Regions from separate parts of the Achromobacter veterisilvae genome, predicted to be linked through region 1. Evidence: predicted binding sites of a transcription regulator. Region 1 holds the regulator's gene; each other region holds the start of a gene.
What was found. Region 1 encodes LexA, which represses DNA repair genes until DNA is damaged. Its sites were predicted from a motif close to ACTGTATNNNNATACAGT; they were not measured.

Region 2: a site for LexA is predicted at 7,507-7,524, ahead of imuA (translesion DNA synthesis-associated protein ImuA). Genes of this name have one in related genera too.
Region 3: a site for LexA is predicted at 7,295-7,312, ahead of recA (recombinase RecA). Genes of this name have one in related genera too.

What each region holds. Positions count from the first base shown of each region.
Region 1 is NZ_CP148753.1:4,987,244-4,997,673, reverse strand. Features, by position in the region: gene clpP (ATP-dependent Clp endopeptidase proteolytic subunit ClpP) at 1-609, shown strand, start outside; gene clpX (ATP-dependent Clp protease ATP-binding subunit ClpX) at 713-2,011, shown strand; gene lon (endopeptidase La) at 2,272-4,722, shown strand; gene lexA (transcriptional repressor LexA) at 4,832-5,482, opposite strand; gene WHX56_RS23085 (Bug family tripartite tricarboxylate transporter substrate binding protein) at 5,679-6,644, opposite strand; gene WHX56_RS23080 (class I adenylate-forming enzyme family protein) at 6,641-8,170, opposite strand; gene WHX56_RS23075 (thiolase family protein) at 8,172-9,419, opposite strand; gene WHX56_RS23070 (IclR family transcriptional regulator) at 9,543-10,304, shown strand; gene WHX56_RS23065 (amino acid aminotransferase) at 10,390-10,430, opposite strand, start outside.
Region 2 is NZ_CP148753.1:4,579,156-4,589,585, forward strand. Features, by position in the region: gene WHX56_RS21195 (amidase family protein) at 1-501, shown strand, start outside; gene hpaD (3,4-dihydroxyphenylacetate 2,3-dioxygenase) at 601-1,611, shown strand; gene WHX56_RS21205 (RidA family protein) at 1,640-2,035, shown strand; gene WHX56_RS21210 (RidA family protein) at 2,058-2,435, shown strand; gene hpaE (5-carboxymethyl-2-hydroxymuconate semialdehyde dehydrogenase) at 2,471-3,931, shown strand; gene WHX56_RS21220 (Crp/Fnr family transcriptional regulator) at 4,032-4,736, shown strand; gene ypfH (esterase) at 4,752-5,456, opposite strand; gene WHX56_RS21230 (amino acid permease) at 5,632-7,167, shown strand; partial or broken gene WHX56_RS21235 (DUF1016 N-terminal domain-containing protein) at 7,173-7,439, shown strand; gene imuA (translesion DNA synthesis-associated protein ImuA) at 7,591-8,295, shown strand; gene WHX56_RS21245 (DNA polymerase Y family protein) at 8,225-9,694, shown strand; gene WHX56_RS21250 (error-prone DNA polymerase) at 9,704-10,430, shown strand, end outside.
Region 3 is NZ_CP148753.1:2,928,877-2,939,306, forward strand. Features, by position in the region: gene WHX56_RS13525 (diguanylate cyclase) at 1-1,422, shown strand, start outside; gene WHX56_RS13530 (recombination-associated protein RdgC) at 1,506-2,405, opposite strand; gene WHX56_RS13535 (hypothetical protein) at 2,556-2,765, shown strand; gene WHX56_RS13540 (MFS transporter) at 3,135-4,796, opposite strand; gene WHX56_RS13545 (sensor histidine kinase) at 4,994-6,370, opposite strand; gene WHX56_RS13550 (response regulator transcription factor) at 6,486-7,175, opposite strand; gene recA (recombinase RecA) at 7,433-8,494, shown strand; gene recX (recombination regulator RecX) at 8,619-9,308, shown strand; gene WHX56_RS13565 (LysR family transcriptional regulator) at 9,748-10,430, opposite strand, start outside.

The sequences.
Region 1 (10,430 bases):
TCGGTGACCCCCACCGGCCTGGGCTACATTCCCATGGTGATCGAGCAGTCGGGGCGCGGCGAACGCGCCTACGACATCTATTCGCGTTTGCTCCGCGAGCGGCTCATTTTCCTGGTGGGTCCGGTCAACGATGCCACGGCCAACCTGGTCGTCGCGCAGTTGCTGTTCCTGGAATCGGAGAATCCTGACAAGGACATTTCCCTGTACATCAACTCGCCCGGCGGGTCGGTCTACGCGGGAATGGCCATCTTTGACACCATGCAGTTCGTCAAGCCGGACGTATCCACCCTGTGCACCGGCCTGGCGGCCAGCATGGGGGCGTTCCTGCTGGCGGCGGGCAAGAAGGGCAAGCGTTTCACGCTGCCCAACTCGCGCATCATGATCCACCAGCCTTCCGGCGGCGCCCAGGGGCAGGCCTCGGACATCCAGATCCAGGCCCGCGAAATCCTGGACCTGCGCGAACGCCTGAACCGCATCCTGGCCACGAACACCGGCCAGACGATGGAGCGCATCGGCATAGACACGGAGCGTGACAACTTCATGTCGGCCGAAGATGCGGTATCGTATGGACTGGTGGACAAGGTGATGACCTCCCGCTCGGAAGGCTGACTTCCCCCGGTTGACCCGAACCCGCTGCCACCATGTTTGAGTAAGCGCATGCGCTAGGCTTTTTTCCAGCCTGGCGCATCTTTACCTGAGATACGAAACAAATATGCCTGAAAAAAAGGGATCGGCAGACGCAAAAGTGCTGCATTGCTCGTTTTGCAATAAAAGCCAGCATGAAGTCCGCAAGCTGATCGCGGGTCCGTCGGTATTCATCTGCGATGAATGCATAGATCTGTGCAACGACATCATCCGCGAGGAGGCGCAAGCCACCGCGCGCGCGGCGATTCGTTCCGAACTGCCCACTCCGGCCGAAATCAAGACCTTCCTCGACCAGTACGTCATTGGGCAGAACTCGCCCAAGCGCATGCTGGCGGTGGCGGTCTACAACCATTACAAGCGCATCCGCCACGGCGAGATCAAGGGCGACGAAGTCGAGCTGTCCAAGAGCAACATCATGCTGATCGGCCCCACCGGGTCGGGCAAGACGCTCCTGGCCCAGACGCTGGCGCGCATGCTGAACGTGCCGTTCGTCATGGCCGACGCCACCACGCTGACCGAAGCCGGCTACGTGGGCGAAGACGTCGAAAACATCATCCAGAAGTTGCTGCAGAACTGCAACTACGAAGTGGAAAAGGCGCAGCGCGCCATTATCTACATCGATGAAATCGACAAGATCTCCCGCAAGTCCGACAACCCGTCCATCACCCGCGACGTGTCGGGCGAGGGCGTGCAGCAGGCGCTGCTGAAGCTGATCGAAGGCACGGTGGCCTCGGTGCCGCCGCAGGGCGGGCGCAAGCACCCCAACCAGGACTTCGTCCAGGTGGACACGACCAACATCCTGTTCATCGTCGGCGGCGCCTTCGACGGGCTGGAAAAAGTCATCCGCGACCGTACCGAGAAATCGGGCATCGGCTTCTCGGCCTCGGTGCGCGCCAAGTCCGAGCGCGGCGTGGGCGAGCTGTTCTCCGAAGTCGAACCCGAAGACCTGATCAAGTTCGGCCTGATTCCGGAACTGGTCGGCCGCCTGCCGGTGGTCGCCACGCTGGACGAACTCGACGAGGCGGCCCTGGTGCAGATCCTGACCGAGCCCAAGAACGCCTTGCTCAAGCAGTTCCAGAAGCTGTTCGCCATGGAAGGCGCCGAACTCGACGTGCGGCCCGCCGCCCTGAAGGCGATCGCCCGCAAGGCGCTCAAGCGCAAGACGGGCGCCCGCGGCCTGCGTTCCATCATCGAGCAGGCCTTGCTCGACACCATGTACGACCTGCCTTCCCAGGGCAACGTCAAGCGCGTGGTGCTGGACGAAAACGCCATCGAAGGCGAGGGCAAGCCATTGCTCATCTACGCCGACGAAGCCGCCGCTTCGGACAAGCCGGAGCGCGGGGAAGTCCGCGACGCGGCAGCCTGATATTTCAAAAAAGCCCGTTCCCGTAACGGGTTTTTTTGCCTGGGGGCCATTCCCGAGTGGAAACACGCTTTTCTCGCGGGCGCGACACTCGCATACTGTGAGTGTCCCCCCGGGGGATTTTTTCAGCCTTTGGGTTATCCAGGCGCCGAGATCTTGAATTTTCGGCTATTGTTCCCATAACAGACGTAACCGACGTGGCTGGTCCGGGTATACCCGGGCCACCTGTCCCCGATACGCCGAGTCATACCGAGGAACCTCCTATGTCTGCCAGCCAGACCCTGCCTTCCGACCCGATCGACCTGCCCCTGCTCCCGCTGCGCGACGTCGTGGTGTTTCCGCACATGGTCATCCCGCTGTTCGTCGGCCGTCCGCGCTCCATCCGCGCGCTCGAGGTTGCGATGGAAGCGGGCAAGAGCATCATGCTGGTGGCCCAGAAATCCGCCGGCAAGGATGACCCCACGCCCGAAGACGTCTACGAGATCGGCTGCGTCGCCGGCATCCTGCAGATGCTCAAGCTGCCCGACGGCACCGTCAAGGTGCTGGTCGAGGGCACCCAGCGCGCCCGCATCAACAGCATCGAAGACGCCGATTCGCACTTCACCTGCCAGGTGACGCCGATCGAACCGGACGCCATGCAAGGCTCCGAGACCGAGGCCCTGCGCCGCGCGATCGTCGCCCAGTTCGAACAGTACGTAAAACTGAACAAGAAGATCCCTCCGGAGATCCTGACCTCGCTGGCCGGCATCGACGATGCCGGGCGCCTGGCCGATACGATCGCCGCGCATCTTCCCTTGAAGCTCGAGCAGAAGCAGAAGATGCTCGAGATCGTCGGCACCTCCGAACGCCTCGAAGGCTTGCTCACGCAACTCGAAACCGAAATCGACATCCTCCAGGTCGAGAAGCGGATTCGCGGCCGCGTGAAGAAGCAGATGGAAAAGAGCCAGCGCGACTACTACCTGAATGAGCAGGTCAAGGCCATTCAGAAGGAACTCGGCGAAGGCGAAGAGGGCGCGGACATCGAAGAGCTCGAAAAGAAGATCATCGCCGCCCACATGCCCAAAGAGGCGCGCAAGAAGGCCGATGCCGAGCTCAAGAAGCTCAAGCTCATGTCGCCCATGTCGGCCGAAGCCACCGTGGTGCGCAACTACATCGATACGCTCATCAATCTTCCCTGGAAGAAGAAGAGCAAGATCAACAATTCCATCAGCAACGCGGAAACGGTGCTGGACAACGACCACTATGGCCTGGAAAAGGTCAAGGAACGGATCCTGGAATATCTTGCCGTGCAGCAGCGCGTGGACAAGGTGAAGGCGCCGATCCTCTGCCTGGTCGGCCCTCCCGGCGTGGGCAAGACCTCGCTGGGGCAGTCCATCGCCAAGGCCACGAACCGCAAGTTCGTGCGCATGGCGCTGGGCGGCGTGCGCGACGAAGCCGAGATCCGCGGCCATCGCCGCACCTACATCGGCTCCATGCCCGGCAAGATCGTCCAGAACATGTCGAAGGTCGGCGTGCGCAATCCCCTGTTCCTGCTCGATGAAATCGACAAGCTGGGCATGGATTTCCGCGGCGATCCCTCGTCGGCCCTGCTCGAGGTGCTGGACCCGGAACAGAACCACACGTTCCAGGACCACTACATCGAAGTCGACTTCGACCTGTCCGACGTCATGTTCGTGGCCACCAGCAACACGCTGAACATTCCGCCGGCCCTGCTGGACCGGATGGAAGTGATCCGCCTGTCCGGCTATACCGAGGAAGAGAAGATCCACATCGCCCGCGACCATCTGCTGCCCAAGCTGATGAAGAACAACGGCGTGAAGGATAGCGAGCTGACCGTCGACGACAGCGCCCTGCGCGACATCGTGCGCTACTACACCCGCGAAGCCGGCGTGCGCGCGCTCGAACGCGAAGTGGGCAAGATCTGCCGCAAGGTCATCAAGCAGTTGCTGACCCAGGGCGACCGCGCCAAGGCCGAAGGCAAGACCCTCGAGGTCAAGCCGGTCAACGTGACGGGCGACAACCTGAGCGACTACCTGGGCGTGCGCCGCTACACCTTCGGCATGGCCGAAAAGGAAAACCAGATCGGCCAGGTGACCGGCCTTGCGTGGACGGAAGTCGGCGGCGACCTGCTGACGATCGAAGTCGCGGACATGCCCGGCAAGGGCGTCATCCAACGCACCGGCTCGCTGGGCGACGTGATGAAGGAATCGGTCGAAGCGGCCCGCACGGTGGTGCGCTCGCGCGCCCGCCGCCTGGGCTTTGCCGACAGCGTCTTCGAGAAGCACGACATGCACGTGCACGTGCCGGAAGGCGCGACGCCCAAGGACGGTCCGTCCGCGGGTATCGCGATCACCACGGCCATGGTGTCGGCCCTGTCGCGCATCCCGGTGCGCGCCGACGTCGCCATGACCGGCGAGATCACGCTGCGCGGCGAAGTGCTGCCCATCGGCGGCCTGAAGGAAAAGCTGCTGGCGGCCCATCGCGGCGGCATCAAGACGGTCTTGATCCCGGAAGAAAACGTCAAGGACCTGGCGGAGATTCCGGACAACGTCAAGAACCATCTCGAGATCGTGCCGGTGCGCTGGATCGACAAGGTGCTGGAACTGGCCCTGGAACGCCTGCCCGAGCCCCTGGCCGAGGAAGAAGCGGTCAAGGAACCCCTGGTGGCCAAGCCGGCCGAGCCGGGCTCGACCGATCCGGTGCTCAAGCATTGACCTGACCTTCCGGGCGTCTCCGCAAGGAGCGCCCGGGAGCCATGACCCAAAAAGAAACCCGCCTCGGCGGGTTTCATTTTGCCTGCGCCGGGAAGGGCGGGAGAGGCCCTTAGTGCAGCGCGTGCGTGCGGATCAGGCCCACGGCTATGCCTTCCAGGGCGAAATCCTGGTCGGCGCCCACCACGATGGGCTGGAAGTCCGGGTTTTCGGGCAGGAGTTCGATGTGGCCGTTCTGGCGCTGCAGGCGCTTGACGGTGACGTCATCGCCCAGCCGGGCCACCACGATCTGGCCATTGCGGGCCTCGGAGGCTTTTTTCACGGCGAGCAGGTCGCCTTCCAGGATGCCCGCGTCGCGCATGCTCATGCCGCGCACCTTCAGCAGGTAGTCGGGCGCCTGGGCGAACAGGTTGGGGTCCACGCCGACCTCGCGTTCGACGTGTTCCGCGGCCAATATGGGGCTGCCGGCGGCCACGCGGCCCACCAGCGGCAGCAGCAGTTGCGCCAGGGAGGGCAGGGGCAGCGAGGCTTGCGTGGGCGCCGTGGAGGCGTCTTTCAGGCGGATGCCGCGGGAGGCGCCGGCCGTGAGTTCGATGGCGCCCTTGCGGGCCAGGGCCTTGAGGTGATCTTCCGCCGCGTTGGGGGAACGGAAACCCAGGGCCTGCGCGATTTCGGCGCGCGTCGGCGGAAAGCCGGTGCGCGCGACGGTCTGCCTGATCAGATCCAGGATTTGTTGTTGGCGATCGGTGAGTTTGCTGGCCATGGCGATGATCCGGTGCTAGCGGACTGTACATATATACAGCGCCATTCTGGGGGACGCAGCGCAAAAAAGCAAGTTGCTCCCCGAACTGACCGGCCGGTCGCCTCAAAGCGGCAACCGGCCGGTCAGGATGCCCCGGATCGAGCGCGCCGGGCCAAATCAGACCTTGCCCGGGCGGACCTCGACCAGGCGCCGCGCGTTATTCCGGCTTGATGCCGGCCGTCTCGATGACGCCGCGCCACTTCCGGGTCTCGGATTCGATGTAGTCCTGCAATTCCTCCGGACGCGTGGCCTTGATCGTGATGGCCTTGTCTTCGAGTTTGCGGACGATGTCGGGCATGGCCAGCGTTTTCAGCAAGGCGGAACTCAGCACCGACAGCCGGTCGGCCGGAATGCCGGCCGGGCCCATGACGCTGACCCAGGCGTCCACGCTCATGTTCTTCACGCCCAGCTCCTCGGCGGTGGGCACATCGGGCAGTTCCTTGATGCGCGTCGTGCTGGTGATGGCCAGCGCCCGCACTTTGCCCGATTGCACCAGGCTCAGGGCGGCGGGCAGATTGTCGAACCCGAGGTCGACGTGGCTGCCCATCAGCGCGGTCAACGCCGGGCCGCTGCCCGAAAAGGGAATGTGCTGCATGTTCGAGCCGGTCAGGATCTTGAAGTATTCGCCGGTCATGTGCGGCGACGTGCCGGCCCCGGGGCTGGAGTAGGACAGTTGCCGCTGCTTCGCGTCGGCGATCAGCGCGCCCAGGTCCCGGTATTTCGAATCGGCATTGACCAGCACCAGATTGGTGTAGAAGCCGACCTCGCCGATCATGGTGAAACCCTTGATCGGGTCGAAATTCAGTTCCTTGCGCAGCAACGGGTTGATCACGTTGGTGGCTACGGTGCCCAGGAAGATGGTGTAGCCGTCCGGCTTGGCGTGCGCGACCGTCGAGGCGCCGATGGTGCCGCCCGCGCCCGCCTTGTTCTCGACGACGACGGACTGGCCCAATTCGCGCGACAGGCCCTCGGCCAACACGCGCGCGACGATATCGGTCGAGCCGCCCGGCGGAAACCCGACTACGAAGCGGATGGGCTGGTCCGGAAAGGCCGCGGCGGCGGAGCCGCCCAGCGTGATGGCCAGCGCGCCGGCCGTGGCGGCAATCCAGGTCTTGAATGTCATGATCGATGTTCCTCCTGCTGGCTCGCGTCGCGCAAGTCGTCGATGATTCGCCGCTTGTCGAGTTTGCCTAGTGTGTTTTTTGGAAAAGACTGCACGATGTGGATGATTTTGGGTGTCCGCACGGACCCCAACTGCTGCTTGCCGTAATCAATCAGCGCCTGGGCGCCGACCGAGTCCGGCCGAACTGGAACGACCGCCATTTCGACGCGTTCGCCCCAGTAGTCGTCGGCGACGCCGAACACCACGCATTCGGCGATGTCCGGGTGTCGCGCATAGGCGTTCTCGACGTCGGAGGGATAGACATTGAAGCCGCCGCTAATGATGACGTCCTTGGAGCGGCCTTTGATGAACAGGAACCCGCGCTCGTCGATGTAGCCGATGTCTCCGGTGTGGAACCAGCCGTCTTTCAGGACGGCCGCGGTCTGCTCGGGCATGTTCAGGTAGCCCGACATCAGCAGGTCGCCGCTGGCGATGATTTCGCCCAAGGTGTTCGGGCTGGCGGTGGCGCGGCCGTCTTCGCCGACGACCGCGACCCGCGTCAGGGGGCCGACTCGGCCCGCGCTGCCATGGTTTTCCGGTCGGGAGCCGGTGGCGCCGTCCATCCCCGCGATGATGACCGGCGCTTCCGTCAGGCCATAGGTAACGCCCAGCACGGGGCCGAACGCCGCGATTGCCTGCGACAGCAGCGGGGCCGGGCAGGGCGCGCCGCCATACAGCAGGTTGCGCAGCGTCGGCAGGTGGCGCGGCGCGTCGCGCTGTGCCTGCACCAGCCGCTGGAGCAGGGTGGGAGGCACCCAGGTGGACGTCACCCCGCAGGTGTCCATCAAGGCATGCAGTTGCTCGGCCGTGGCACGGCCGGCGATCACCAGGCAGCCGCCGGCATGCAATACCGGCAGCACGAACGTGCCCGCGCCATGCGTCATCGGCGGCGCCAGCAGGAAGCGTTCCTCGCTGTCGAAGCCATACGCCATGGCCAGCGACGCCACCATGGTGTTGATACAGCGCAGCGACTGCAATACGGCTTTGGGCACGCCCGACGATCCACCCGTGAACTTGATGGCGGCCGTCTCGCCCGGATCCGGATTGGAGCGCGATGGCGACTGGCCCGCGTGTTCACGCACCAGCGCGTCGGTATGGAGCTCGCGGCGCTCGTCGTTGCAGATGCGCGGGCCGTGGTAGGAAGCCAGCAGCGCCTCGTAGGCCGCGTCGTGCAACACGATATCGGGCGCGGCCGTCGCCAGTTGGCGGGCGATGTCCTGTTCGACGACGGTCGGCGTCAGCGGCACCAGCACGCCGCCGCAGGCATAGGTGGCCAATATGCCCAGCAGCATTGCGTGCGAATTGCCGGCCAGCGTGGCGATCACCGGACGAGGCTTGCCCGACAGGCGTTGCAGCGCCGCGGCCAGCGCCAGCGCCTGGCCGCGCAGCGCTTCGTACGTATGGGTGCGGCCGGTGGCCGCATCGATCGCCGCGATGCGATCCGGGTACCGCATGGCGGCATGCAGGAAAAAATCGATAGGCTGCATGCTAGAGCCTGTTGCTGAGCACCGTGACCACGGCCGCCGCATCTTCGTAATGCAGGAACCCGCCGCCGTTTTCGGCCACCGCGGTGCGGGCGCCCCGGACCTGGCGCGCGCCGGCTTCATGGCGCAGTTGCGTAACGAGCTCGTGGATCTGCACCAGGCCCGTCGCGGCGATCGGATGCCCCTTGGACACCAGGCCGCCCGATACGTTGACGGGGGTGATGCCGCCCAGGCTGGTCGCGCCGCTTTCGGTGTAGGGGCCGCCCTGGCCGCGGGCGCAAAGGCCCAGGTTTTCGATCTGCAGCAGTTCCGCGAAGCTGGACGCGTCATGCACTTCGGCCACGTCGATATCCCGCGGCGTGATCTCGGCCATGGCATAGGCGCGCTTCGCGGCCAGGTGCACGCAGTGCCGGTCCATGTCGGCGATGTCGCGGATCACGGTGCTGGCCGCGCCGATGCCCGCGACCCTGACGGCCCGTTGCCTGCGCGCGTCGGACAAGGCGCGGCCGCTGGACAGCACGACGGCCGAAGCGCCGTCGGAAATGGGCGCGCACATGGCGCGCGTCAGCGGCCAGGCGATCTCGGGAGTGGCAAGCACGTCGTCGATGGACATGTCGTTCTGGTACTGGGCCAGCGGGTTCATGGTCGAGTGCGCGTGGTTCTTGGCCGCCGCGCTGGCGATCTGCCGCTGCGTGGTGCCGTAAGTGCGCATGTGCTGGCGCGCCATGGCCGCATAGATGTCCATGAAGAAGCTCTGCGTATTCCAGGCGCCGGGAGAGTTCAGCCGCTCGCGGATGGCGGGGTCGGTCTCTTGCTGGCAGAAGAAATCCCATGTCTGGCGCAGCAGATGGATGTCGGTGCCGCCGAAGAACGCATTCATCATTTCGGTCTTCTTGTCGGGGTAGAACATCTTCTCCGCGCCGACCACCAGCACCGTGTCGAACATGCCCGATTCGATCGCCATGCAGGCGTTGAACAGCCCGGAACTGCTGCTGGCGCAGGCATTTTCGATATTGAAGACGGGGATGCCGCTCACCCCCATCGCGTTCAGCGCGCACTGGCCGCGGATCGAATTCTGCTTTTCCATCTGGCCCTGGCGCACGTTGGAGAACCATGCGGCTTGCATGTCATCCAGGCCATGGCCGCTGTCGGCCAGGGCAGTATTGACGGCTTGTTCGGTCAGTTGCTTGACCGAAAGATCCGGGTGGCGGCCCAGCGGAGTATGGGCGATGCCGGTGATATAGACGTTCATGGTAGGTGTAGGCGGCTGGTCGATGAGTGGCTCTATTCTGCGTGGCCGACCGATCCGGATTAACCCCTGCTTACCCGTGAAAAAGAGGATAAAGTTCCGGCATATGAAACTTTTCTGCCCGGTATGGGCCTGGACGTTATGACGGAATCCTCCAGCATCCAGAAGGCGCTGCGAGTGCTCAAGACTGTGCAGCGCCATCACGAAGAAGGCCTGCGGCTCACGGATGTATGCCGAGAGCAGGGCCTGGAAAAACCGACGGCGCTGCGGCTGTTGCGCGAACTGCTGGCGCAGGGGCTGGTGGCCCGCGATGCGCGCAGCAAGAAGTACTACCTGGGCGACTATTGCCGGAAACTGGGGGAGTCGCTGGCTGCGCAGTCGTCGTTGTCCGTGCGCTATGGGCCCTTGCTGCGCCGTATTTCCGACCGCACCGAAGACGCCAGTTTCCTGGTGATCCTGCAAGACCTGGATACCCTCTGCATTGGCCGGGAAGTGGGCGCCTATCCCATCCAGGCGTTGGCCATCCCGGTCGGCAACCGCCAGCCCATCGGCGTGGGCGCGGGCGGCCTGGCCATGCTGGCGAGTTTCGACGACGACGTCACGGAGCATTACCTCAAGGTCAACAGGGCCCGCTTCCTCAAGTACAAGTCGCTCACGCTGGAGCAACTGCGCATGCGCATCGCCCGCGCGCGCAAGCGCGGCTACGCCGTGATAGGCAGCCACGCGGTCAGCAAGGTGACCGGCGTGGGCGTGACGCTGATGAATAAAGAAGGCGACGTGCTGGGTGGCATCAGTGTCGCGGCACTGGACAATCGCATGACGCAAAAGCGCCAGGAGGCCGTGGCCCAGATAATCCGCGAAGAGATGAACCGGTTCCTGGACAAGTAGAGCCGCCGCGGGCGTGCACAAATGAAAACGGGACCCGAAGGCCCCGTTCGCGGAAGCAGGCCCGTGGGCCCGCGCGGCTGCTGGCTTACAGCACGGCCGCGATGCCCGCGGCCACCTTGTCGATGT
Region 2 (10,430 bases), 410 kb from region 1:
TACGACATCGAGGCGGCTTCGCGCGTCGGCCAGGACCTGTACCGGCTGGGCTGCGCGGCCGCGGTGCGCGCCGTCGCGCCCGACCTGCGCGGGCGGCTCGATCCCGGGCTGACGGCCTTCGTGCGCGGGGTCGACGACTGGCCCATTTCGCGCTACCACGCCATCTGCCAGCAGCGCGACCAGCACGCGAACGAACTGGCCCGGCTGTTCGGCCAGGTCGACCTGCTGATGCTGCCGACCGTCCCGCTGTGCGCCTTCGAAGCTGGCCGCGACGTGCCGCCGGACCAGCCCGGCGACGACTGGATGTCCTGGAACCCCTATACGCCCGCGTTCAACGCCGCCCAGGTCCCCGCCCTGTCCTACCCCGTATGGCCTGCGGGCGGCGCGCTGCCCGCCGGGGTGCAGTGGGTGGCGCCCAAGTACCGAGAAGACCGGCTGCTGGCGCTGGGCCGCTGGCTGGAGGCGCGCTTCCCCGTGCGCACCGCGGCCGAACTGGAATAGCGCGGTGTATCCCGCGATACAGACGCCGCGCCCCCATGGCGCGCAGAATTTCATCGACACGAACCGGACCGCGCCGCGAGTTCCGCAAGGAGACCCCCAATGATCGACTACGCACCGGGCAAGCCCGACTTCAACATCCTCAGACTGGGACACATCGAATACCTGGTCTCCGACCTGGCCCGCGCCCGCGATTTCTACGTGGACGTGGTGGGCCTGTTCGAGACCGAATCCGACGCCGACCACGTCTACCTGCGCGCCATCGAGGACCGCGAGCACCACAGCGTGGTGCTGACGCGCTCGCCCTCGCCCGGCATCGGCCATTTCAGCTTCCGCGTGTCCTGCGAGGAAGACCTGGATCGCCTGGCCGCCAAGTTCAAGGGCCTGGGGCTGCCGATGCGCTGGCTGGAAGCCGGCGAAGAGCGCGGCCAGGGCCGCGCGCTACGGGTGCAGGACCCCTTCGGCTTCCCGGTCGAGTACTACGCCCACATGGAACAGGCGCCGTGGATGCTGCAGCAGTACCACCTGCACCGCCACGGCTGCCCGACGCGGCTGGACCACCTGAACGTGCTGGTGCCCGACGCGCAGGCCGGCTTCGACTGGTACACGCGCGAACTCGGCTTCTACTGCTCCGAATACACCGTGTCGGCGCCGCCCGAGGAACGCGTGTGGGCAAGCTGGCTGTACCGCAAGGCCACCATCCACGACATCGCCGTGATGACGGGCAAAGGCCCCAGCGTGCATCACGCCGGCTTCTCGCTGATGGAGCCCATGGGCGTGATCCGCGCCTGCGACGCCCTGGCCGCGGCCGGCTACGCCGACAACATCGAACGCGGCCCGGCCCGCCACGGCATTTCCAACGCGCTGTTCGTCTACGTGCGCGACCCCGACGGCAACCGCTTCGAGCTGTACACCGGCGACTACCTGACGGTGGACCGCGACCAGGTTCCCAAGCGCTGGGAACTGGACAATCCGCGCCGCCAGAGCCTCTGGGGCACGCCGCCTCCGCGCCGCTGGTACGAGGAATCCATGACCGTCGCGTCGCTTGCCGACGGCCGCCCGCAACCGGTGTCCGACCCCATCACCCGCGCCATCCCGACCTATGTCGACTGACCCGACCTCCACGCAGGATTTTCCGCCCATGAACCGACAAGTCATCGTCCCGCCCACCGGCCTGCTGCCGCACCGCCCCTATTCGCCCGCCGTCCTGATCGACCGCCTGCTCTTCGTCTCCGGCCACACCGGCGCCGACCCCGTCACGCGCGCCTTCTCCGACGACATCACCGAGCAGACGGAACAGGCCTTCCGCAACCTCCGTTCCGTCATCGAGGCCGCGGGCGGCAGCATGGCGGACGTGGCCAAGGCCACCGTCTTCATGACCGACATGGACGCGGACTTCCAGGCCATGAACGCCGTGTTCAAGCGCATGTTCCCCGACCGGCCGCCCGCCCGCTCCACCGTGGGCGTGGCCCACCTGGCCCGCCCCGGCCTGAAGGTCGAGATCGAAGTGGTGGCCGTGATCGGATCGGCCGCCTGACGCGCCGCCAAGGACATACGCGATGGAAAAACAGATCATCGGCCGCGATGCCGGCCTGCCGCATGCGCCCGCCGTGGCCTGGCGCGACCTGGTGTTCGTCTCCGGACAGGTCGGCTTCGCGCCCGGCACGCGCGAATTCGCCCCCGACATCGAATCGCAGACGCGCCAGGCGCTGAACAACGTCCTGGACCTGCTGGCCGCCTCCGGCTGTGAGGCCGGCGGCGTGCTGCAGATGACGGTGCACATGACCGACATGATCGGCGAGTTCGGCGCCATGAACGCCGTGTTCCGCGAGTTCTTTCCCGACCGGCCGCCCAGCCGCACGACCGTGGGCGTCTCCCACCTGGGCCGGCCCGGCCTGAAGATCGAGATCGACGCCATCGCCGCGCGCGGCGCCTGAGCCCCGTTTCCATTCCTCCAGACCAAGAGAACGCAGTGATGATCCCCCACCTGATCGACGGCAAGGATGTCGAAAGCCCCGCCGTACTGGAAAACACCAACCCCGCCACCGGCGACGCGCTGGCCGAGATCGCGCTCGGCGGCGAACGTGAAATCGCCCTGGCCGTGGCCGCCGCCAAGGAAGCCTTCCCCAAGTGGGCCGGCCTGCCCGCCAAGGAGCGGGCCCGCATCATGCGCCGCCTGGGCGACCTGATCGAACGCCACGTGCCCGAGCTGGCCGAGCTGGAAACCGACGACACCGGCCTGCCCATCCACCAGACCTCGCGCCAGCTCATTCCCCGCGCCAGCGAGAATTTCTATTTCTTTTCCGAAGTGGCCACGCGCGTCAACGGCCAGACCTTCCCGGTCGATTCGGCCATGCTCAATTACACGCTGCTGCAGCCGGTGGGCGTGTGCGGGCTGATTTCCCCCTGGAACGTGCCGCTGATGACGGCCACCTGGAAAGTCGCGCCCTGCCTGGCGCTGGGCAACACCGCGGTGCTGAAAATGTCCGAACTGTCGCCCATGACCGCCGACCGGCTGGGCCGCCTGGCGCTGGAGGCCGGCGTGCCCAAGGGCGTGCTCAACATCGTGCACGGCCATGGCGCGGAAGCCGGCGACGCGCTGGTGCGCCACCCCGACGTGCGCACCATCTCGTTTACCGGCGGCACCGCCACCGGCCGGCGCATCGCCGAGCGCGCCGGCATCAAGCGGCTGTCGATGGAGCTGGGCGGCAAGTCGCCCGTGCTGGTGTTCGACGACGCCGATCAGGAGCGCGCGCTGGACGCGGCGCTGTTCACCATTTTCTCGATCAACGGAGAACGCTGCACGGCCGGCTCGCGCGTCTTCGTGCAGCGCTCGATCTACGACCGCTTCGCGCGCGAATTCGCCGAACGCGCCGCGCGCCTCACTGTGGGCGACCCGCGGGACCCGGGCACCAACGTGGGTTCCATGATCACGCGCCAGCATTGGGAAAGGGTCACCGGCTACATCGAGATCGGGCGCCGCGAGGGCGCCGTGGTGGCGGCCGGCGGCGGCGTGCCGCAGGGCCTGCCCGCGCGGGTGGCCAAGGGCAATTTCGTGCAGCCCACGGTGCTCACGGGCGTGGACAACCGCATGCGCGTGGCGCAGGAAGAGATCTTCGGCCCGGTGGTCTGCCTGATTCCCTTCGACGACGAGGACGAAGGCCTGCGCCTGGCCAACGACAGCCGCTACGGACTGGCCTCGTACGTCTGGACCCAGGACGTGGGCAAGGCGCACCGCCTGGCGCGCGGCATCGAGGCCGGCATGGTCTTCGTCAACAGCCAGAACGTGCGCGACCTGCGCCAGCCCTTCGGCGGCATCAAGGATTCCGGCGTGGGGCGCGAAGGCGGCGACGCCAGCCTGGAGACCTTCTGCGAAATGAAGAACGTCTGCATCTCGATGGGCAGCCACCCCATCCCCCGCTGGGGCGTCTGAACCGTCCTTTCCCAGATCCGGCCGCGAGCGGCCGGATCGTCCCTGGCCGGCCGTATAATCCGGAGGCATACAGAACGACAAACACAAATCAAGGGAAATCGTGGCCAAACCAGCGAGTGGCCCGGCGCGCCATGTCGCCACCGAAACCTGGCTGCCCCAGGGCGAACAGGCGGCCTATCTGCGCTCGCTCAGCCACGTGGGCCAGCCCGTCTCGCTGCCCAGCGGCGCCAGCCTCTTCAGCCAGGGGCAGGTCGAGAATGCCTTCTACGTGGTCGTGACCGGCAAAGTCCACGTCCACATGCTCAGCGAAGACGGCCACGAGTCCATCCTCAACATCATGGGGCCGGGCAGCGTCATCGGCGAAGCGGCCGCCTTCCTCGGACAGCCCCGCTACTCCAGCGCGCGCGCCATCGAAGACACGTCCCTGCTGCGCTTCGAGACCGGGCGCATCCCCGCCCTGGTGCGGCAGGATCCCGACTTCGCGCTGGCCCTGATCTACCTGCTGAGCGTCAAGCAGCGCCAGATGGTCGCGCGCCTGCGCCAGGCCATCTTCGACCCGCCCGAACAGCGCGTGATCCGCTTCTTCGACCAGTTCCGGCAGACCCACCAGGATGCTTGCGGCCCGCAGGCCCCGATCACGGTCAACCTCACGCACGAACAGATCGGAAGCCTCGTCGATCTGTCCCGCGTCACCGTCACCCGCGTGCTCAACCGGCTCAAGCGCGAAGGGCTGCTGGACCTGGACGGCAAGAAGATCATGCTGGCCGAAGGCTTCTCGGAGCGCATCCGCGGCGAAGCGCCCTGAACGGGGCGCGCCGGCTCAGTGCACGGTGGTGCCGTCCGGCGGCGTCTGGTTCAGGCCCAGCGCCGCCTCCCAGCTTCGCAGCGGCACGCAGGTCTGCAGGCGCATGATGGCGCGCTCGATCAGGGCCGGGTGCAGCTCGTGTCCGACGTGGGTGGCGACGTCGATGGTCGAATCGCCGTGCAGCTCCGTCAGCCGCGCCTGGGCGGCCTGGATGTCCGCCACGTTCATGACCGGATCGTCGGCCCCGTGCAGCAGATGCAGCGTGGTGTATTGCGGCGCGGACCGGGGCAACTGGGCATAGCGGCCCGAAAACGCGATGACGCGGCCGGCCATGCCGTCGTGGGCCTGGACCAGTTCCAGCGCCATGATGGCGCCCTGCGAAAACCCCGCCAGCGCCGTATCGGATTGCAGCAGGCCGAAGCGGGCCTGCGCCTGGCGCACATAGGCTTCCAGGGGCGGCAGCGCCTGCGCCACGCGCTCGGGGCGGTTTTCCTCGGTCACGCCGCGCACCGAGAACCATTGCCGGCCCGCGCCGCCGCCATCGAAGGGCTCGAAACCTTCGGGAACCAGCACCGCCGCCGCCGGAAACGCCTTGCGCAAGGCCAGGGCCAGGGGCTCCAGGTTGTCGGGCGAGCCGCCCACCCCATGCAGCAGGATGAATAACTGGCGCACCTCGGCGCCCGGATCGGGAAGAAATTCGATAGAACTGGAAGACGCCATGAAACCGCTCCATGCTGGCCTGGGGCCGCCGAACCGAGCCCCGATTGCCGCATTGTAAAATGCGCGCCCGGTGTCGGCCGAACCTTCCGGGTGCCCGGCACCAGGCGGTGCCAGGCACCGGCCGAATCCGAAGGGACACGCCCTCTCCGCCCCGGCGGCCATCACTCACCCAGCAATGCAAACACCGACCACGGAAGCCGGCGCCACGCCTGCCGGCCAGAACCAGCTACACCGCGTGCTCAAGGCGCGTCACCTCACAATGATAGCGCTAGGCGGGGCCATCGGCACCGGCCTGTTCGTCGCCTCCGGCGCCGCGATCGCGCAGGCGGGCCCGGGCGGCGCCCTGCTGGTCTACCTGACGATCGGGCTGATGGTCTATTTCATCATGACCAGCCTGGGCGAACTGGCGACCTTCATGCCGGTATCGGGTTCGTTCTGCACCTACGCGTCGCGCTACGTGGACAAAGGCTTCGGCTTTGCGCTGGGATGGAATTTCTGGATCAGTTGGGCCACGGTCGTGGCCGTGGACGTCGTGGCCGCGCAGTTGGTCATGGCGTACTGGTTCCCCGACACGCCCGGATGGATATGGAGCGTGGCGTTCCTGGCCCTGACCTTCGGGCTGAACGCGTTTTCGGCGCGCAGCTTCGGCGAGGCCGAATACTGGTTCGCCATCGTCAAGGTCGCCGCCGTGCTGTGCTTCATCGGCGTAGGCCTGGCGATGCTGGCGGGCATCATCCATGGCGGCGTCCCCGTGGGCCTGGCGAACTGGACGGCGGGCGACGCGCCTTTCGTGGGCAACGCCGCCACCTGGGTCGGCGTGGCGATGGTGGTGGCCTATTCCTTCCAGGGCACGGAACTGGTGGCCGTGGCCGCCGGCGAATCCGAAAACCCCAGGCGCAACGTGCCGCGCGCGATCAACCACGTATTCTGGCGCATCCTGCTGTTCTACGTGCTGGCCATCCTGATCATCGGCCTGCTGCTGCCCTATACCGACCCGCAGTTGCTGCGCAACGACGTCGAGGACATCGCCGTCAGCCCCTTCACCCTGGTGTTCCAGCACGCGGGGCTGCTGTCGGCGGCCACCGTGATGAACGCCGTCATCCTGACCTCGGTGCTGTCCGCCGGCAACTCGGGCATGTACGCCGCCACGCGGATGCTGTTCAACATGGCGGCCGAAGGCCAGGCCCCGGCCGTGTTCCGGTACGTGACCGGCAAGGGCGTGCCGCTGTACGCGCTGCTGGCCACGGCGCTGCTGGCCTGCCTGTGCCTGTTCAGCCTGGTGTACAGCCCCAAGGCGGTCTACATCTGGCTGCTGAACTTCGCGGGCATGACCGAATTCATCGTTTGGCTGAGCATCGCGGTCAGCCATTACCGCTTCCGGCAGGGCTACGTGAAACACGGCCACGACACCGCCGACCTGCCCTACAAGGCCGGCCTGTTCCCCTTCGGCCCGCTGCTCGCCTTCGTCCTGTGCCTGCTGGTCACGCTGGGCCAGAACTACCAGGCCTTCCTGGAAGAACGCATCGACTGGATCGGCGTGGTCTCCACCTACCTGGCGATTCCGCTGTTCCTGGCCCTGTGGCTGGGCCATCGGCTGGTGCGCAAGTCGCGCTGGATCCGGTACGAGGATATGCGTTTCGACGGGGTGGAGCTGGGCCGCGAGGCCGGCGCCCAAGCCGTCTCGCCCGTTGCGGCGGACGCCAGGGCTTAGGAGCGCTGGAGACAGCAAACGCGCGCAGTGTCAATGCGCTGATGACCGCCAGCTACTGGGAGGTCGGCCGCCGTATCGTAGAGGCCGAGCAACAAGGCAAACGGCGAGCCGGCTACGGGGAGCAGTTGATCGAACGGCTGGCAAGCGACCTGACCCAGCGGTTCGGCCGCGGGTTCAGCCGCCAGAACTTGCAGCAGATGCGGTCCTTCTTCTTGGGTTGGCCGATTCGCCAGACACTGGACGGGCGCAAGCGGTCTGGAACCGCAACGCCGGCGACGCAATGAGGGGCCCGCCCCCCTTGCCCCCTCCCAGGCGCGGACCGGCGCCCCCTTGCTGACTACTGTATATTCATACAGTTATAATCAATCGTCGGCACTTTTCTTCGATTCCCCTTTTCCCCGGAAACCGGCTTGTCCGCCCGCCATGCAGTCCCCTGAACACATCCATCCCGCGCTGTGGCGCGCCACCCAGTTGGCCCGGGGCGCCGCACGCACCGTGCCCACCGGGCATGCCGCGCTGTCGGCCGAACTGCCGGATGGCGGCTGGCCGCTGGGTTCGCTCATCGAACTGCTGGCCCCGCATCCCGGCATCGGCGAAATCCGCCTGCTGCGCCCGGCGCTGGCCCAGTTGGAAACCCGCCGCCCCATCGCGCTGGTGCAGCCGCCGCACGCCCCGCACATCGCTAGCTGGATGAGCTGGCGGCTGGACCCCCGCCAACTGCTCTGGATCGCTCCGGAAAAACCCGCCGACACCCTCTGGGCCGCCGAACAGATCCTGAAGAACGGCAGTTGCGGGGCCCTGATCTGCTGGCTGCCCCGCGTGCGCCCCGAATCCCTGCGCCGCCTGCATCTGGCCGCCCAGGCCAGCGACCTGCTCTTCGTCGCAGTGCGCCCCTCCGGGGCGGCGCAGAACGCCACCCCCGCCCCCTTGCGGCTGGCGCTGGCGCCCGCCGCGGGCGGCCTGTCCGTGCACATCCTCAAGCGCCGGGGCCCCGTCAGCGACGCGCCGCTCTATGTCGGCCTGGAACCCGGCGCCGCAACTCCTTCTTCCCCCCGCCATGCGCCTCTGGATCGCCGCCTGCCTGCGCTGCCTGCCGCTGGACGCCCTACGCCCGCACTGGCCGCATGAGGATCTGGCGTTCGCCGTCCTGGACCAGGAACGCGTCGCCGCCCTCACTCCCGCCGCCCGCCAGGCCGGCGTCAGGCCCGGCATACGCCGAGCCGGCGCGGCCGCCATCGCGCCCGAAGTCGAATTGCTGGCCCGCGACGCCCAGGCCGAAGCCGAGGCCCTGCAGGGCGCGGCGCTGGCCCTGCTTCAATACACGCCCGAAGTCGCCCTGGCGGACGACTGCACCGTGCTGCTGAACGTCGGCGCCAGCCTGATGTTCTTCCGCGGCCCCCGGGCCCTGGGCCAGCGCGTGGCCGCCACCTTGCGGGCGCTGGACCTGCGCGTCACGCTGGGCATGGCGCCCACCGCCGCGGGCGCCTGGCTGCTGGCGCACCGCCCCGGCCGACGCGCGCCCCGGCGCACCCTGACGCTGCCCACGCTGGCCCGGCGGCTGGACGCCCTGCCGCTGGCGCTGCTGCCCCAGGCGCAGGCCCGCCGCGACTGGCTGGACGACATCGGCTGCCGCACCCTGGCGGACCTGCGCGCCCTGCCGCGCGCCGGCCTGCAGCGGCGCAGCGCACCCGAACTGCTTCAGGCCCTGGACGCCGCCTACGGCCAGGCGCCCGAACTCTACCGCTGGATCGAGCCTCCGCCCCAGTTCGCGCGGCGCATCGAACTCACCGACTACGTAGAGCACACCGACGCGGTGCTGGCGGTGGCGCGCCGGCTGGCCGAACAACTGGGCGGCTGGCTGAGCGCCCGGCAACTGGCGGTGCGCCGCGTGGTGCTCAGCATGGAACACGAACGCGGCCGCCATGCGCGTCCGCCCACCGAGATGGAGCTGGCCCTGGCGCAGCCGGTCTGGCAGGCGCCGCAGATCCTGAACCTGCTGCGGGAAAAACTGGCGCGGTTCACGCTGGAAGCGCCCGTGATCGCCGTTGCATTGCTGGCGCCCGATACGGTGGAACAACCCGCCGCCAGCACCACCCTGTTTCCCGAACCCGGCGGCACCGCCGCCGACCACGCCAGGCTGCTGGACCTGCTGGTGGCGCGGCTGGGCCGCGGCCAGGTGCGCCACGCCTGTCCCGTTCCCGACCACCGCCCCGAGGCCGCCAACGCCTGGGGCGACACGCTGGCCCCCGCCCCGCGGCCCGGGCCGCTGCCCGCCTTGCTGGACCGTCCCTTCTGGCTGCTGGATCCGCCGCTACCCTTGAAGCTGTCCGGCCACCGTCCGCAATACGGCGGCCAGGCGCTGCGGCTGATGCGCGGCCCCGAACGCATCGAAAGCGGCTGGTGGGACGCCGCCCTGACCGTGCGCGACTACTTCGTCGCCGAGGACGAGGCCGCCGCGCGCTACTGGATCTACCGCGAGCGCGACGCGGAGCACGCCCGCTGGTTCCTGCACGGGCTCTACGCCTAGGATCGGTTCATGGACGACGATCTTCCCGGCGCCGCCGCCCTGGCCAGCCTGCCCGGCTACGCCGAGCTGCAATGCCAGTCCAACTTCTCTTTCCTGCAGGGCGCCTCGCATCCGGAGGAACTGGCCGCGCACGCCGCCGAACTGGGCTATGCCGCGCTGGCCATCACCGACGAATGCTCGCTGGCCGGCGTGGTCCGCGCCCACGTAGAGGCCAAGGCCCGGAATCTGCCGCTCATCGTCGGCGCCACCTTCCAACTGCGCGCCGCGCCCGACGCCGCGCCGCTGGGCCTGACCCTGCTGGCGCAGACCCGCGAAGGCTACGGCAATCTGTCCGAACTCATCACCCTGGCGCGCACCCGGGCGCCCAAGGGCGAATACCGGCTGGCCCCCGAAGACCTCTCCCATCCGCCCGCGGGCTACGGCCACCTGCGCCACCTGCCCGAGTGCCTGGCCATCCTGAGCCCCGCCTACGGCGCCGACGCCGGCCGCCTGGCGGAACAGGCCCGCTGGCTGGCGCGCGCCTTCCCCCGACGCGCCTGGGTGGGGCTGACCTTGCTGCACGGTTCCCGCGACGACCTGCACCGCGCCGCGGTCATGCACGCCGCCCAGGCCGCGAAACTGCCCGTCGTGGCGCTGGGCCAGGTGCAGATGCACCTGCGCTCGCGCAAGCCGCTGCACGACACGCTGGCCGGCATCCGCACCCGCCAGCCCGTGTCCCAGTGCGGCTACGAACTGT
Region 3 (10,430 bases), 2.1 Mb from region 1:
CCTGGCATTCCGTCTTCTGCTGGCCGGTCCGATGACGCGTCCGGCCGGGCGTGCTACCTGAGCGCATCCAATGAACAGGCCTGGGAGGCCGTCTACCGTTCGGTCGACGCCTATACCCGCGGGCAGGTCGCGGCGGTGGTGGCGGACAGCGTGTCGCAGTTGGTGGATACGTTCTATTCCGTCCTGCTGGCCGACGCCGAGGCGGGCCCGCGCCTGTCGCACGAAATCGTGGCCACCCGCCTGCACAGCGGCATGACCCGCTGGCTGAAGGGGCTGCTGTGCGTGCGCGAGCAGGGCGACGTTGCCACCTTGATGGCCACGCAGAAGAAAGTGGGCGAGGTGCACGCCCGCGTCCATATCCCCATGCACTTGGTGATGGCCGGGGCGCGCATCCTGAAGAACGAGATCGCCCTGCGCCTGCGCGCCAGCGACCTGGACGGCGCCGCCGCGTCCGTCGCTACGCAGTACGTGTGCAATCTGTTCGACCTGGCCGTCGAGCAGATGAGCCGCGCGTTCATGCGCGACATCAGCCGCGGCGCCCGCAACGACGAGGCCTACCGGCTTTTCGCCCTGGGGCAGAACATTTCCACCGAACGCGAGCGGCAGCGCGCGGCATTGCTGGAATGGAGCCAGGCCGTGCTGATCGGCCTGCACTACCGCGCGCCCGGGCAGGCGCTGCCGCGCCTGGCGGCGTCGGAATTCGGGCTGTGGCTGCAGCACAAGGGTGCGGCGATGTTCGAAAGCGCGCCGGCCCTGCAACAGGTCACCGAAGCCGTCGCGCGGCTGGACGAGGAGGTGCTGCCGCGGCTGTTGCGGGGCGAAACGCAAGGCCAGGTTTCCTCCATCCCGGATCACGTGCGTGAATTGCAGGAGCTGGTGGCGCGCATCAAGCATCTGCTCAACGGCCTGTTCGACATGGTGGCCGAGATCGAGAGCGGCAGCGACCCGCTGACCAACGTGCTGAACCGGCGGTTCCTGCCGTCGGTGGTCGGCCGCGAGATTTCGATCGCGCGCCGGCAGCGCACCGAGTTTTCCGTGCTGTTGCTGGACATCGACCATTTCAAGGCGATCAACGACCGGCACGGCCACTCCGGCGGCGACCAGGTGCTGCGCCAGTTCGCCCAGGTGCTGCACCAGTCGTGCCGTTCGAGCGACTTCGTGTTCCGCTATGGCGGCGAGGAATTCCTGGTGCTGCTGGTGGACGCGGGGCGGGAAGCGGCGCTGGCCGCGGCGCAGAAACTGGGCGCCGAGATCCGCCGCCAGGTGTTCACCTTGACCGAAGCCGGCCCGCTGCACATCACGGCCAGCATCGGCGTCGCGACGTTCGACGGGCATCCGGACTACGCTTACCTGATCGACCGCGCCGACAAGGCGCTGTACCGCGCCAAGCAGGCGGGCCGGGACCGCAGCGAGGCCGCGTAGCAGTGCCCGGGCAATGAAAAACGCGCCACTCGTGGCGCGTTTTTCGTCTGCGGGCGCAAGGCGGCTGCCTTGCCGCCGGCGGTTTACACCTTCTTTTCGCCGCCCAGCGCGTCGACCAGTTCGGCCATCATCTTGGCCAGCTCGCCCGTCATCAGCATCATGTCGGAATCGAACTTCTCGTCGTCGTTGGCGGCCACGCCTTCGTTGCCTTCCTTCAGCACGTCCAGGGGAGCGACGCGCTTGATGTCCAGGCCCTCGGTCAGCACGAACGAGATGCGGTCGGCCCAGGTCATGGCCAGGCGGGTGCATTGCTTGCCGGACTGGATGTGGCGGCGCACGTCGTCGGCGTCGATGGAGTGCTTGACGTAGCGGATGGCCGCGCCGCTTTCGCCCGAGGAGCGCAGTTCGGTGTCCTGGTCGATGGAGAAGTTGACCGGGGCCTCGTCTTCGGCCAGCCAGCCGGTCATCGCCGACGCGGGCGACTGCGCCACGTACAGGTTCTCGAGCGGGAAGGGGTCGATGCACTTGGCCAGCAGGCCGATGACTTCGTCGGCCTTGGCCGAGGCGGCGGCATCGACGACGAGCCAATGGTTCTGCGTGTCGATCCACACGCGGGTGTCGCGGTACACGCTGAAGGCGCGCGGCAGGAGTTCGTCCGTGACGCGCTCCTTGATTTCCTTCATCTGCTTGCGGCCGGGCTTGTAGCCCTGCTGCTCTTCGATTTCCTGGGCGCGCGCCTTGGCGACCTGGTTCACGACGGTGCCGGGCAGGAGCTTCTTCTCGGCCCGCAGGCTGAGCAGGATCTGGCCATTGATCACATGGGCCAGGCCGCCGTTTTCGCGCGGCGGAACCCAGCCCAGGCTTTGCATTTCCAGGTTGTTGCCGGACTGGTAGGCATGCCGCGCCAGCGTTTCTTCAAGCTGGTCGCCGATCAGCGTCCACGGCGAGGAGAGGCGGTAAATCTTGAGATTCTTGAACCACATGAGCGTCGGCCAAAAGGGGTGATTCTATACGACGCGGAGATATTGCCGAAGTGCTGCAATACGGGAGCGCGATGCGACACCTTCTGTCACTGACATCCGGTCGCCTATGCGCTAATGTCCGCCGCAGCAATGTCGAACTGGAGATAACAAATGAAGATCATAGGCATCGTCCTGATCGTCCTGGGCATCGCCGCCCTGGCCTACAAGGGCTTCAACTACAAATCCGAGGAGACCGTGCTGCAGATCGGCTCGGTGAAGGCCACCGCCGAGACCGAGAAGTCGGTGCCGATCCCGGCGTGGGCGGGCATCGCGGCCATCGTGGCGGGCGTGGTGGCGATCGGCGTGGGCATGCGCCGCTGATTCCCGCGGGCGCTGGCGGCCGCTATGCCGGCCAGTGGATGGCGGACGCGTCGCGGCCGCCATTTTTGCGTTCGTCCGCGCAAAAAAAAGCGGCCCGGCTCAATGAAGGCCGGGCCGGTACGGGAGCACACAATACCGCGTCATAAAAGGCTCGCGGGGAACGCGGTATCGGTGTCAGAACACTGGCCCTGCAATCGTCCGACAGGGGGATCAATCGTCGGTCGATCTGGCGCAAGGCCGTAATCTGAGCGCCCAGTCTAATGTCGATGGTCTGACATGGTCCTGAATCTCGGGGCAAAAAAAAAGCTCCATAAGGAGCTTTTAAAGGCCGGGCGGGCGCAGCAGTCCCGTCCGGCGGGGGATGGACGTTTAGGCGTTGATGTCGTTGTCCTTGCTTTCGCGCACGAACAGCGTGCCGATGACCAGGGTCATTACCGCGATGATGATCGGGTACCACAGGCCGTCGTAGATATTGCCGGTTGCGGCGACCACGGCGAAGGCGACCGGGGGCAGGAAGCCGCCGAACCAGCCGTTGCCGATGTGGTAGGGCAGGCTCATCGACGTGTAGCGGATGCGCGTCGGGAACATTTCCACCAGCATGGCGGCGATCGGGCCGTACACCATGGTCACGTAGATCACCAGGACGGTCAGCAGCACGACGACCATGACGTTGTTGGTCTGCGCCGGATCGGCCTTGGCGGGGTAGCCGTGGCTGCGGATCGCGCTGGTGAGCGCCTTGTCCAGTTCCGCGGCCTTGGCCTTGAAGTCGGCCGCCGGCATGGTCTTGCCGTCGAACGAGGCGAACTCGTCATTGCCGATCTTGACCTTGGCGACCGAACCCGCCGGAGCGGCTTCGTTCTTGTAGTTCACCGAGTTGCGGGCCATGAACGACTTGACCACGTCGCAAGAGCTGGTGAACGACGAGGTGCCCACGGGGTTGAACTGGAACGAGCACGTGGCCGGATCCGCGATCACCGTGACCGGCGCCGTGGCCTGCGCCTTTTCCAGCGCGGGGTTGGCGAAGTGCGTGAGGCCCTGGAAGAGCGGGAAGTAGGTGACGGCGGCGATCAGGCAGCCCGCCATGATGATGGGCTTGCGGCCGATCTTGTCCGACAGCGCGCCGAAGATCACGAAGAACGGCGTGCCGATCAGCAGCGCGAGCGCGATCATGATGTTGGCGGTGTTCGCGTCGACCTTCAGCGTCTGCGTCAGGAAGAACAGGGCGTAGAACTGGCCGGTGTACCAGACCACGGCCTGGCCGGCGGTCAGGCCCAGCAGGGCCAGGATCACGACCTTCAGGTTCTTCCACTGGCCGAAGGATTCGGCGATCGGCGCCTTGGAGCCCTTGCCTTCTTCCTTCATGCGCTTGAAGGTCGGCGATTCGCTCAGTTGCAGGCGGATCCACACCGAGATGCCCAGCAGGACGACCGAGATCAGGAACGGGATGCGCCAGCCCCAGGCCTTGAAGTCGTCTTCGCCCATGAACGTGCGGATGCCGAGGATGACCAGCAGCGACAGGAACAGGCCCAGCGTCGCGGTGGTCTGGATCCAGGACGTGTAGAAACCGCGGCGGCCGTGGGGCGCGTGCTCGGCGACGTAGGTCGCGGCACCCCCGTATTCCCCGCCCAGCGCCAGGCCTTGCAGCAGGCGCAGGACGATCAGGATGGCCGGCGCCGCCAGGCCGATGCTGGCGTAGCTGGGCAGCACCCCGACGAGGAAGGTCGACAGGCCCATGATCACGATCGTGACCAGGAAGGTGTACTTGCGTCCCACGAGGTCGCCCAGGCGGCCGAACACCAGCGCGCCGAAGGGCCGCACGGCGAAGCCCGCCGCGAAGGCCAGCAGCGCGAAGATGAAGCCGGCGGTCGGGTTCACGCCCGAGAAAAAGTGCTGCGCGATGATGGCCGCGAGCGAACCGTAGAGATAAAAGTCGTACCACTCGAAAACCGTGCCCAGCGACGACGCAAAGATGACGCGGCGTTCATCCTTGGTCATCGGGCGCGGACCCGCGGAGGGGCCGCGGCCTGCCATGGTTGTTGTGCTCATGATGTCTCCTCGTTTTTGTTGCCGGCGGTGGTCCGCCGTGCACCGCCCTCCGCCGGCGACACCGACATCGAGAGCTATACGCAACATTGGGGGGCGAGGCTGACGAGGTTCTGACGGGATACTTACTTGAATCTTAAAATTGAAACAAAAAGTTTCTTTTCCGGGGGGTGCTAGGGATAGTCCTAGCTCTCCGATGGCTCCGGCGGTTCCGCGTAGAGGGGAAAAACCACACGGACCCGCATGCCCGGCAGGGACGAATGCGCGGTCGGATGGTCGTGGATTTCGACGCTGGCCTGGTGCTTCTGCGCGATCTCCCGCACGATGGCCAGGCCCAGGCCGCTGCCGTCGGACATCGTGCCCAGCACGCGGTAGAAGCGGTCGAACACGCGCTCGCGCTCCTCGGGGGGGATGCCGGGGCCGGAATCTTCCACCTCGAGCACGGCGTGTCCGTGCAGGATCCGCACGCGCACGGTGATGTGGCCGCCGCGCGGCGTGTAGCGCAGCGCGTTGTCCACCAGGTTGTTCAGGAGTTCGGCCAGCAGCAAGGGGTTGCCGCTGATTTCCACGGGCGCGTCCGCGCCTTCGAAGCCCAGGTCGGTATTGAGCGACAGGGCCTGCGGCACCCAGTGCATGGCCTGCTCGTAGGCGATGGCGTTGATGTCCGTGCGGGTCAGTCCGATGGCGCTGGGGTTCTCGGCGCGGGCCAGCAGGAGCAACTGGTTCACCAGGCGCGTGGCGCGTTCCGAGCCGGTCACGAGCTGGCGCAGGCTGGACTGCATTTCCTCGGGGCTGGCGTCCCGCAGCGCCAGTTCGGCCTGGGTGCGCAGGCCGGCCAGCGGCGTCTTCAACTGGTGCGCGGCGTCCGCGACGAAGCGGCGCTGCGCCTGCACGTTGGAGGACAGCCGGTCCAGCAGGTCGTTCATGGCGGCCACCAGCGGCGCGATCTCGGACGGCGCGGCGCGCTCGTCGATGGGGGAAAGATCGTCGGGCCGGCGCGCGCGCAGGCGCTGCTGCAGCGCGTTCAGGGGCGCGACGCCGCGCGACAGCCCGAACCACACCAGCAGCACGGCGATGGGCAGCACCACGAACTGCGGAATGATCACGCCCTTGATGATGTCGTTGGCCAACTGGGTGCGCTTCTCGACCGTCTCGGCGGCGATCAGCAGCGCGGGTTGCGTGTTCGGCAGGTGCAGGTCGACCCAGGTGAACGCCAGCCGGATCCCGAAGCCGCGCAGGGTGGCGTCCTCGTATTGCACTTCGCCGGGCCGGGGCTGGCCCACGGTGGAGGGCAGGGGCAGCGCCCGGTCGCCGCCCAGGTACTCGCCGCGGCTGCCCAGCGCCAGCCAGAACACGCTGTCGGTTTCGTCGGCGTGCAGCACTTCGCGGGCGGCGTCGGACATCTTCAGCATGGCGCGCCCGTCCTGCGCATGGACCTGCCGGGTCAGCACGTGGAGATTGTTGGCCAGCGCGCGGTCGTAGGGCACGTTGGCGATGTTCTGCGCGACCACGTAGGTGATGGCGACGCTCATCGGCCACAGCAGGAACAGGGGCGCCAGCATCCAGTCGAGGATCTCGCCCAGCAGGGAACGCTGGGGCGGCGCGAAGCTCGGGCCCCTGGACCCGGCCTGCATGACATCCAGTGCTTCCTGATTGAGCGCCTCTGGATGCGCGGGGTCAGCTTGCGAGGTACGCGGCACCCTGGTCACGCTCAAGACAGTAGCCCAGGCCGCGCACGGTCACGATCTTCACGCCGCTGGGCTCGAGCTTCTTGCGCAGGCGGTGCACATAGACCTCGATGGCGTTGGTGCTGACTTCCTCGCCCCACTCGCAGAGGTGGTCGACGAGCTGGGTCTTGCTGACCATGCGGCCGCTGCGGGTCAGGAGGATCTCGAGCAGGCTGACCTCGCGGGCCGACAGGTCCAGCGTCTGGTCGTCCACCATGGCCACCCGGCCCGTCTGGTCGAACAGCAGGCGGCCGTGCTTGAGCAGGGTGGCGCCGCCGCCGGCGCCGCGCCGGGTCAGCGCGCGCACGCGGGCTTCGAGTTCCGACAGGGCGAAGGGCTTGGCCATATAGTCGTCCGCGCCCAGGTCCAGGCCCTTGACGCGCTGTTCGATGCTGTCGGCGGCCGTCAGGATGAGCACGGGCAGGGCGGAGTTGCGGGCGCGCAGGCGCCGCAGGACTTCCAGGCCGGCCAGTTGCGGCAGGCCGAGGTCGAGGATGAGCAGGTCGAAGGCCTGGGCCGCCAACGCCGAATCGGCCGCCAGCCCGTCGCGCACGGCATCCACGGCGTAGCCATTGTGCCGCAACGAGCGGGACAGGCCGTCGGCCAGGATGCTGTCGTCTTCGGCGATCAGGATACGCATGGGCTACAGTAAGAAGAAACGCCGCGGCGCAAAAAGGGGATGAAGCGCCGGATTCGTCTGGCATTCTGGCATACGGCCTTGCACTTGCCACTCAGGGTATACGTGCAAAATACTGGCACACTGGTTTTTTATACAGTATAATCCGGTGCCATAATCTGATCCGTAGCTCAAAGCATCCGCCAGCCCCGGTCAGCCAAACCCGGCCAGCCAGACCGCAATCCCCTTCGACACCAGATACGTTACAGACAGGACTCTACATGGACGACAAAACCACCAAGGCCGCCGCATCGGAAAAGGCCAAGGCGCTTGCCGCCGCGCTCTCGCAGATCGAAAAGCAGTTCGGCAAGGGCTCGATCATGCGCTATGGCGACAACGAGGTCTCGCATGACATCCAGGTGGTTTCCACGGGGTCGCTCGGGCTGGACATCGCGCTGGGCGTCGGCGGCCTGCCGCGGGGCCGCGTGGTCGAGATCTACGGTCCGGAATCGTCGGGCAAGACCACGCTGACCCTGCAGGTCATCGCTGAAATGCAGAAGATCGGCGGCACCTGCGCCTTCGTCGACGCCGAACACGCGCTGGACGTGCAGTACGCCTCCAAGCTGGGCGTCAACCTGACCGACCTGCTGATCTCGCAGCCGGACACGGGCGAACAGGCGCTGGAAATCACCGACGCGCTGGTGCGCTCGGGCTCGGTCGACCTGATCGTCATCGACTCGGTGGCGGCCCTGGTGCCCAAGGCCGAAATCGAAGGCGAAATGGGCGATTCGCTGCCCGGCCTGCAAGCCCGCCTGATGAGCCAGGCGCTGCGCAAGCTGACCGCCACCATCAAGCGCACCAATTGCATGGTCATCTTCATCAACCAGATCCGCATGAAGATCGGCGTCATGTTCGGCAACCCCGAAACCACCACCGGCGGCAACGCGCTCAAGTTCTACGCGTCCGTGCGCCTGGACATCCGCCGCATCGGCTCGATCAAGAAGGGCGACGAGGTGGTCGGCAACGAAACCCGCGTCAAGGTCGTGAAGAACAAGGTGGCGCCCCCGTTCAAGCAGGCCGAGTTCGACATCATGTACGGCGCCGGCATCTCGCGCGAAGGCGAAATCATCGACCTGGGCGTGGCCGCCAATGTGGTGGACAAGTCCGGCGCGTGGTACAGCTACAACGGCAACCGCATCGGCCAGGGCAAGGACAATGTCCGCGAATACCTGAAAGAGCACAAGAGCATGGCCATCGAGATCGAGAACCGCGTGCGCGAGAACCAGGGCATCGTCAGCCGCGCGGCCGAGTTCGTGCCCACGGCGGAAGACACCGCCGAGTAATCGAGACGGTCTCGGGCCGCCCGCGGGTTTCCGCCGACGGCCCGCACATCGCGCGGGCTGGGCCCGATCGCTTGCGGCAGGCGCCTCGATGGGCCTGCCGTTGTGCATAGCAAGCAGGAAACGCATGAGCTGGAAACCGCCCCCCGCGTCAGCCGACCGCCTTCGCGCCAAGCTGGATGACGAGTTCGAAACCGTCGCCAAGCCCCAGGGCTTGCGCCGCAGTTCGGATGCGCGCCGCGAGCAGGAGGCGGCGGCGCCCGCCGGCCCGCGGGATCAATGGCAGCGCAGCTCCGAAGAGCGCGGCGCGGGGCGCGGCCGCCGCGCCGCCGCCGCCGAAGGCGATGAGGCCGGCGACGACGGCAAGTCCGCCCGCAAAGGCCCGTCGCTGAAGATGCGGGCCGTGGGCTATCTGTCGCGGCGCGAACACGCCCGCGGCGAACTGGCGCGCAAACTCGCCGCCCATGCGGAAGACCCCTCTGAAGTCGAGGCCGTGCTCGACGCCCTGGAAAAAGAGGGCTGGCTGTCCAATGAACGCTTTGCCCAGGGCCTGGTCCATCGGCGCGCATCGCGCCAGGGCACGGCGCGCATCGTCCAGGAACTGCGCCAGCACGGCGTGGACGACGGCCAGGTCGCTGAATTGCGCGAGCAACTGCGCGCCACCGAATACGACCGCGCGCTGGAGGTCTGGAAGAAACGTTTCGACGCCAGGCCCGACGACCGCGCGGCCTACGCCAAGCAGGCCCGCTTCCTGGCCAGCCGCGGTTTTGCGCACGACGTTATCCGCCGCATCCTGGGCGAAGGCGACGACGATTGAGCGTTTCGGCGCCGGGGGGGCGAGTCGCCTGCGGTCTCCCCCGGTGTCTGACACCCAGGCGAGATACGCTTCAATTTGCCCGTACGCTTCAAGGGTGTCAGACACCTCGCCTGCGGTCTCCCCCGGTGTCTGACACCCAGGCGAGATGCGCTTCAATTTGCCCGTACGCTTCACGGGTGTCAGACACCTCGCCTGCGGTCTCCCCCGGTGTCTGACACCCAGGCGAGATGCGCTTCAATTTGCCCGTACGCTTCATGGGTGTCAGACACCTCGTCTGCGGTCTCCCCCCGGTGTCTGACACCCAGGTGAGATGCGCTTCAGTTTGCCCGTACGCTTCACGGGTGTCAGACACCTCGCCTGCGGTCTCCCCCGGGTGTCAGACACCTTCGCCACCAGACACCTCCACCCCGAGGCGCCATCATCCTTCGATTAGACCTTTCTATTTCGCGGACTTGATGCCCGACAAGGTCTTGAAGCAGACGTCGCGGGTGATGGTCAGGAATTCGTCGATGTACGACGCGTCCGTGTCCTCGCTGCGCACCGTGGCGTACAGCGTGCGCCACACGCCTTGCGGCCCCAGCCGGCACAGGCGCAGCCATCCCTGGTTCATGTATTCCGTCAGCGCCCAATTGGGCAGCGCCGCCACGCCCCGGTTGCTGGCCACCAGTTGCGCGATGATCGGCGTCAGCTCCGCTTTGCGGACGGCGGCCGGCTCCACGTCGGCGGGGTCCAGGAAGGCCGTGAAGATATCCAGGCGCTGCTTGTCCACCGGGTAAGTGATGAGCGTCTGGTCGGCCAGTTGCTCGGGCGTGACGAATTTGCTGCCGGACAGCGGATTGGAGTCCGATACCGCCAGCACCAGTTCGTACCTGAACAACGGCAGGTATTCCACGGCGTCCAGCGGCTGCGGGTCCGAGGTGATGACCAGGTCGAGATCGCCGCGCACCAGCGCGGGCAGGGGGGCGAACGAAAACGCCGCCGACAGGTCCAGCGCCACGTCCGGCCACTGTGCGCGGAAGGCGTCCAGGGCCGGCATCAGCCACTGGAAGCAGGAATGGCAATCGATCGCCAGGTGCAGCCGCCCCGTGCGGCCCGCGGCCAGCCGCTGCAACTCGCGTTCGG